3 regions of the Methylobacterium sp. M6A4_1b genome follow, and region 1 is predicted to be linked to each of the others. Evidence: predicted binding sites of a transcription regulator. Region 1 holds the regulator's gene; each other region holds the start of a gene.
What was found. Region 1 encodes PhoB, which activates phosphate uptake and scavenging genes when phosphate is short. Its sites were predicted from a motif close to TGTCATNNANCTGTCAT; they were not measured.
Positions count from the first base shown of each region.

Region 2: a site for PhoB is predicted at 881-897, ahead of ACLBWX_RS16725 (ExeM/NucH family extracellular endonuclease). Genes of this name have one in related genera too.
Region 3: a site for PhoB is predicted at 1,443-1,459, ahead of ACLBWX_RS09210 (ceramide glucosyltransferase). Genes of this name have one in related genera too.

Region 1 covers NZ_JBKEZQ010000001.1:284,267-286,529, reverse strand. Annotated here, with positions in the region: gene pstB (phosphate ABC transporter ATP-binding protein PstB) at 1-14, shown strand, start outside; gene phoU (phosphate signaling complex protein PhoU) at 116-841, shown strand; gene phoB (phosphate regulon transcriptional regulator PhoB) at 871-1,575, shown strand; gene ACLBWX_RS01390 (matrixin family metalloprotease) at 1,659-2,263, opposite strand, start outside.
Region 2 covers NZ_JBKEZQ010000018.1:32,863-35,125, forward strand. Annotated here, with positions in the region: gene ACLBWX_RS16720 (bifunctional allantoicase/(S)-ureidoglycine aminohydrolase) at 1-682, opposite strand, end outside; gene ACLBWX_RS16725 (ExeM/NucH family extracellular endonuclease) at 1,073-2,263, shown strand, end outside.
Region 3 covers NZ_JBKEZQ010000007.1:30,013-32,275, reverse strand. Annotated here, with positions in the region: gene ACLBWX_RS09210 (ceramide glucosyltransferase) at 142-1,326, opposite strand; gene ACLBWX_RS09205 (NAD(P)/FAD-dependent oxidoreductase) at 1,486-2,263, shown strand, end outside.

The DNA.
Region 1 (2,263 bases):
GCCGCTTCGGCTGATCCTCGGCAGGCCGGAACCGACCCGTGCGGGCCGGTCGCGGCCCGCGCCAGACACCATCAGGGCGGGCACCGTGCAGGCGGCCCGATCGAGGAGCACACCCATGCCCGACCACATCGTCAAATCCTACGACACGGACCTCGAAGATCTGCGCCGCTCGATCTCCGAGATGGGCGGCATCGCCGAGAAGATGATGACCGAGGCCGGCGAGGCCCTGGTGCGCCGGGATTCGCCCCTGGCCCAGGCGGTGATCTCCGCCGATACCCGCCTCGACACCCTCCAGCGCGAGATCGAGGAGCGGGCGATCCTGCTCATCGCCCGGCGCCAGCCCCTGGCGATCGACCTGCGCGAGACCGTGACGGCGATCCGCGTGTCGAACGATCTCGAGCGCATCGGGGATCTGGCCAAGAACGTCGCCAAGCGCGTGGTCGCGATCGCCGACCAGATCCAGCCGCAGAAGATCGTCATCGGCGTCCAGCACATGAGCGACCTGGTGCAGGAGCAGCTCAAGGACGTCCTCGACGCCTATGCCAGCCGGGACATCAAGGCGGCGCTGGACGTGTGGGAGCGCGACGACGCCATCGACGCGCTCTACAACTCGCTGTTCCGCGAACTCCTGACCTACATGATGGAGGATCCGCGCAACATCTCGTTCTGCACGCACCTCCTGTTCGTGGCCAAGAACATCGAGCGCATCGGCGACCACACCACCAACATCGCCGAGACGATCCACTACCTCGTCACCGGCGAGAACCTGCTGGCCGAGCGGGAGCGCCCGAAGAACGACGCCTCCAACTACGCCACCGTGGACGTGCCCGGCGCGGCCTGAATCCGTGCCGGTCTGATCGAAAGCGCACGATGAGTACGCGTATCCTGATCGTCGAGGACGAGGAGGCCCTGACCCTCCTCCTCCGCTACAACCTCGAGGCCGAGGGGTTCATCGTCGACTCGGCCGCGCGCGGCGACGAGGCGGACCTGCGCCTGCAGGAGCAGGTCCCCGACCTCGTCCTCCTCGACTGGATGCTGCCGGCCCTGTCGGGCATCGAGCTCTGCCGCCGCATCCGCGCCCGGCGCGAGACCGAGCGGCTGCCGGTGATCATGCTCACCGCCCGCGGCGAGGAGGGCGACCGCATCCGCGGCCTCGGCACGGGGGCGGACGACTACATCGTGAAGCCGTTCTCGGTGCCCGAGCTCCTCGCCCGGGTCCGTGCCCTGCTGCGCCGGGCCAAGCCCGCCCACGTGGCCAACCTGCTGGTGGCCGGCGACATCGAGCTCGACCGGGTCAGCCACCGCATCCGCCGGGAGGGCCGCGAGATCCATCTCGGGCCGACGGAGTTCAAGCTCCTCGAATTCCTGATGCAGAGCCCCGGCCGCGTGTTCTCCCGCGAGCAGCTCCTCGACGGCGTCTGGGGGCACGACGTCTACATCGACGAGCGCACGGTCGACGTCCATGTCGGCCGCCTGCGCAAGGCCCTCAACCGCCCGCGCCAGAGCGACCCGATCCGCACCGTGCGCGGCTCGGGCTATTCCTTCGACGAGATGTTCGAGGCGGAAGCCGAGTAGCTGGGCCGAGTGACCGAAGCGAGCAGCGGAGCCGGATCGCCGGCCCCGAACGGCGCGAGGCCGGTCGGCGCCCGGGTTCGCCCTCAGGCGAACAGCATGGCGTCGGTGGGCAGGTGGACGGTGAAGCCCTTGCCCTCGTCGACCCAGTTCGGGCCGGCGGCGCCGTGGTTGATGCCGTTGGCCTCCTCGGCGCTGCCGGCGAAGTGATGCTGGCCGGTCTGGGTGTTGTAGAAGCGCTCCAGGGTCAGGCCGCCCGCGGCGCTCGCATCCGCGTAGGCCTCGAAGGCCACGCCCTCGTACTTGTAGCTCGGCGCGGTCTTCAGGACCTGGTCGCGCTCGGCGACGCTCGTCGTGAAGAAGTGGGCGTTCGAGACCGTATCGAAGAACCGGAACACGTCGACGGTGTCGGCGCCCTCGGCCGGAGTCGCCCAGGGGGTGCCCTCGTAGGTGAACCACGGCAGCGTCTGCTGGATCTGCAGCTTCTCCGCCGTGCTCGTCGTGTAGAAATGATCGCCCGTATGCGTGTCGTAGAACCGGTACACCGCCGTGACGGCGCTGGTGACCGGGGGGGCGGTGACGGGGGCCGCCGGAATCGCCGCGACCGCCGCCGGGGCGCTCGGGGCGCCGTAGAGGGCCTGGATCCCCGCGACGTCGCCGGCGCCCAGGGCGGTGACGGCCGGATTGAGGA
Region 2 (2,263 bases), on a different contig from region 1:
TGAGCCGATAGACCGCCTTGCCTTCCAGTACGAACAGGCCGTGCTCCATGACGTGGGTCTCTTCGAACGGGATCGAGGCACCGGGGCGCATCGCCACGATGTTGACGTGCATGTCGTGGCGCACATCGTCGGGGGCGACGAAGCGGGTCGTGGCCCAGGCGCCGTCGGTGCCGGGCATCGGCGCCGGGGTGATCTCCGATTCATGGGTGACGAAGGCCGGCGGCACCTCGATGCCGGGCACCCGCGCATAGGCCTTGCGGATCCAGTGGAGGCGGGTCGGCCCCGCCCCGTCGTTGCGCAGGCTCCAGGTGGCCCCGGGCGGCAGGTAGGCGTAGCTGCCGGGGGTCAGGTCGTGCGCCCGGCCGTCGAGGCGGAGGCGGGCTCGGCCCTCGACCACGAACAGCACGCCTTCGGCTTCCGCGTCGGGCTCGGGCCGTTCGCTGCCGCCGCCGGGGGCGAGCGCCACGAGATACTGCGCGAAGGTCTCGGAGAAGCCCGAGAGCGGGCGGGCCAGCATCCAGGCCTGGGTGCCCTCCCAGAACGGCAGCACGGAGGTGACGATGTCGCTCATCACGCCCTTCGGGATGACGGCGTAGGCCTCGGTGAACACGGCCCGGCCGGTCATCAGCGCGGTCTGGGGCGGCAGGCCGCCGCAGGGCGGGTTGTAGGGCGATGTGGTCATCCGCGGGCTCCGGTGTCGGGCCGATGTGGCGAACTTCGCCGCGGCGCGTCAAGGCGCCGGTGGGCCGGAGGCCCTCGCGAACCGCCGCGGGAAAAAACCTCCGGGACCGTGGATCAAGACACGACGATCAATGCTGATCGCGATCGGAAATTGCTTTGCCGTGACCTGATCGGCGAGCAGATCGCGGGTTCGATTTGCTTTCATCGATCTGTCACGTGGCGGATCTATTGGCTGCCTGAGCCTGATCTGTCCTGATGCGGCGGAGCGGACGTCCTTCCGGTGGCGTGAAGCCCTCGGGAAAGGCGGCCCGCTCGCGCGCCGCCGACCGGACATGCGGGCTCGCGACCAGGTCGCCGGTCACCGGCGCGTCCGCCTCCGCAGAGTGTCCGCATGACCACGACGCCGCACGTTCTCGCGAACGATCCCCTGCTCCAGGCCTGGACCGATACCGGCGCGATCACGACGAACGACGACTGGAGCAGGGTCCCCGCCATCGTCGGATATCTGGGTCAGGACCTCACCACCGTCACCGGCACAGACCCGCAGGGCATCACCGGCGATTCGGCCCTGCCGAACGATGCGGACGTCGTCGCCAACCAGACCAGTCCCGCTACCCTGGGGTCCGGCGGCGTCGCCGAGTTCGAGCTCGCCGACCCGACGATCGCCCTGCAGGGCTCGGGCACGGCGGATGCGCCGAGCCTCGTGCTCTACCTCGATGCCACCGGGCGACGGGACATCACGGTGGCCTTCAACGCCCGCGACATCGACGGCTCGGCCGACAACGCCGTCCAGACCGTCGCCCTTCAGTACCGGACCGACGGCGGCGCCTGGAAAAACCTGCCGGCCGGCTTCGTGGCCGATGCCAGCACCCAGGGCAGTGCCACGCAGGTGACCCCCGTCAGCGTCGCCCTGCCGGCCGATGCCGACGGCGCGGCGGGCCTTCAGGTTCGCATCCTGACCGCCAACGCGGTGGGCAGCGACGAGTGGATCGGTATCGACGACATCGCGGTCTCGAGCCTGAGCGCGTCGGCTACCCTGCCGGCCCTGTCGATCGCCGATGCGCAGGTGATCGAGGGCCAGGCGGGCACGGCCAGCCTGACCTTCACGGTCTCGCTCAGCGCCCCCGCCCCGGCCGGCGGCGTGACCTTCGACCTCGCCACCGCCGACGGCACCGCCCAGGCCGGTTCCGACTACGTCGCCATCGCCCTGGCCGGGCAGACGATCGCGGCCGGCGCCACCTCCGCCACCTTCGGCGTGCTGGTGACCGCCGACGGGGTCTTCGAGGCCAACGAAACCTTCGCCCTGCGGGTGACGAACGTCGTCGGCGCCACCGTCACCGATGGCGAGGCGGTCGGAACCATCGTCAACGACGACGCCGCCACCGTGATCAATGGCGTGGCGGTGTTCGATGCGGCGCCCTCCCTCCAGGGGTTTCAGGGGGCGACCGCGACGACCCCGCCCTCCCCCACCGGCGCGCTGCAACTCGTCCGTCTGGGCAGCTACGCCACCACCAACGACCCGAGCACCACCGCCGCGGCCAATGCCGAGGTGGTGGCCTACGACCGCACCACCGGCAGCCTT
Region 3 (2,263 bases), on a different contig from region 1:
TTTTGGAAATGGCCGCGGCGGCATGTGACGCCGCCATGGCCGACCCCGCGCGTCGGTGCGAATCGTCGGGACCGAACCCCGGCGATGCCGCCGCGTGACGAGGGCGCAGGGGAAGCCGAGGACGCCCCTCTCACGCTGCGATCAGGCGGCGCTGGCGCGGGGCCGCAGGCGGCGCCAGGGTTTGCGGGCCGTGGGCTCGGGCGCCTTCGTCCGGATGTCCATCGGATTGCCGCGCCAGACGATGGCGCCGCGCATCCAGGCGCCGATCCAGAGGAACGGGATCAGCGCGTCGCGGATCAGGAAGGCGAGGAGGAGCCGGGGATGCCGGTACCAGCGCGCCCGGGCGGCCAGGACGATCTCGGCCCCGTACCAGAGTCCGGTGAGCCCCAGGAGAAGGCCCGCCAGTGAGAGGGAGGGTGCGGCCGCGAGGGCGAGGGCGAAGGGCAAGAGCGGGCCGCAGCCTATCTCGGGGGCGAAGAACAGCGGGAAGGTGACCCGCCGGAGCCGCGCCCAGCGCAGTTGCCGCGACCAGATCTCGGACAGGGTGCGGTGCCCGAGGGGCTGGTCGAAGGGCGCGGCCACGAGGTGGACCCGGGCGCCCGCCGCGCGCACGAGCTTGGTCGCCGCCGCATCCTCGGCGATTTCCGCCGCCAGCGCCCGGATGCCGCCGCGCGCCTCCAGGAAGGGCTTGTGCCAGAGCATGCTCTTGCCCTGGGCGAAGCCGAGGCCGAGGGCCTCGCCGGTATATTGCCAGCGCGCCTGCAGGGTGTTGAGGAAGGCGCATTCCACCGCGGCGAACAGGCCGGAGGGACGTGCGCCGATCGGCGTCGAGCAGACGAGGCCGGTATCGGGGCGCCAGGCCGCCTGCAACTGCTGCAGATAGTCCGGCGGCATCGCGACGTTCGAGTCGGCGAGCACCACCCAGTCGTGACGGGCCGCCTCCCAGCCACGCACGCAGTTGTTCAGCTTGGGGTTGTCGCTGATCCGCTCGTCGCCGACGATCAGGCGGGCGGGCACCCGCGGATGCGCCGCCATCAGGCGCTCCAGAAGGGGAACGATGGGATCGGCCCCGTCGGCCACGCAGAAGATCAGCTCGTAATGGGGATGGGCCAGCTGAAAGCCGCGGGTCAGCAATTCCTCGCTGAAGGCCTCGATGCCGCAGACCGGCCGCACCAGGGAGACCGGGGCGTCCCTCGGGAACACCGAGGCGCCGTTGCGCCGTCCGATCCGCAGGGCCGCCACCGTGATGCCCACGAGGTTGACCAGCGTCAGGGCGACGCACAGCCCCAGGGCAACGGCGGCGCCCGGCTCCGACAGCTCCCGCAACGCCTGATCCCACATTCGCGACGTCTCCCGCTCGCGAGGCTCTGAAAAACGCGGCCGGGCGCGGTCTGGACACCGCGTCGCGTCTCCGGCTGCACAGCGCCCCTAACAGCCGCGCTGCTTCAGTCGTATGACAGCCTCTGACGACGAAGGGGGACAGGGGTGGCGGGACCGGCGCAGGTGGCGATCGTGGGGGCCGGGATGGCGGGGGCGAGCGCGGCGCGCCGGCTCCACGAGGCCGGCCTCTCCGTCGCGGTGTTCGACAAGGGCCGGCAGCCCGGCGGCCGCATGGCGAACCGCCGGGACCGTGAGACCGACCTCAGCTTCGACCACGGCGCGCAGGTGATGCGGGCGCACGGCCCCGCCTTCCGCCGCCGCCTCGGCGACTGGAGGGCCCGCGGCCTCGTGGCGCCCTTCGACGCGGACGGCGCCGTCACGGCCGTGCCCGACATGACCGCGCCGGTGCGCGATCTCCTCGCCGGCCTCGACGTGCGCGTCGGCCGGACGGTCACCGCCCTGGCCCGGACGGAGCACGGCTGGCGGGTCGCCCTGGCGGAGGCGGACGAGGACAGGGCGTTCGACGCGGTGGTCCTGACGCTGCCGGGACCGCAGGCGCTGCACCTCCTCGCGGCGAGCGGGTGCGCGCTGCCCGGCGTCGAGCGGGCGACCTACGCGCCCTGCTGGTCGTTGATGCTGGCCTGCGAGGCGGAGCTGTCCGTCTCGGGCGGCGTCCTGCGCCCCGCGGCCGGTCCCATCGCCGCGCTGTTCCGCGAGGGCGTGAAGCCCGGGCGCCCGCAGGCGCCGCCGGCCTACACCATCCACGCCACGCCCGCCTGGTCGAAGGCCCATCTCGAGCAGACCCCCGAGGTGGTGCGGGCGAGCCTCCTCGCGGCCATCGGCGACCTCGTCGGCGGGGCCGTCACGCCCCTGCAGGCCCGCG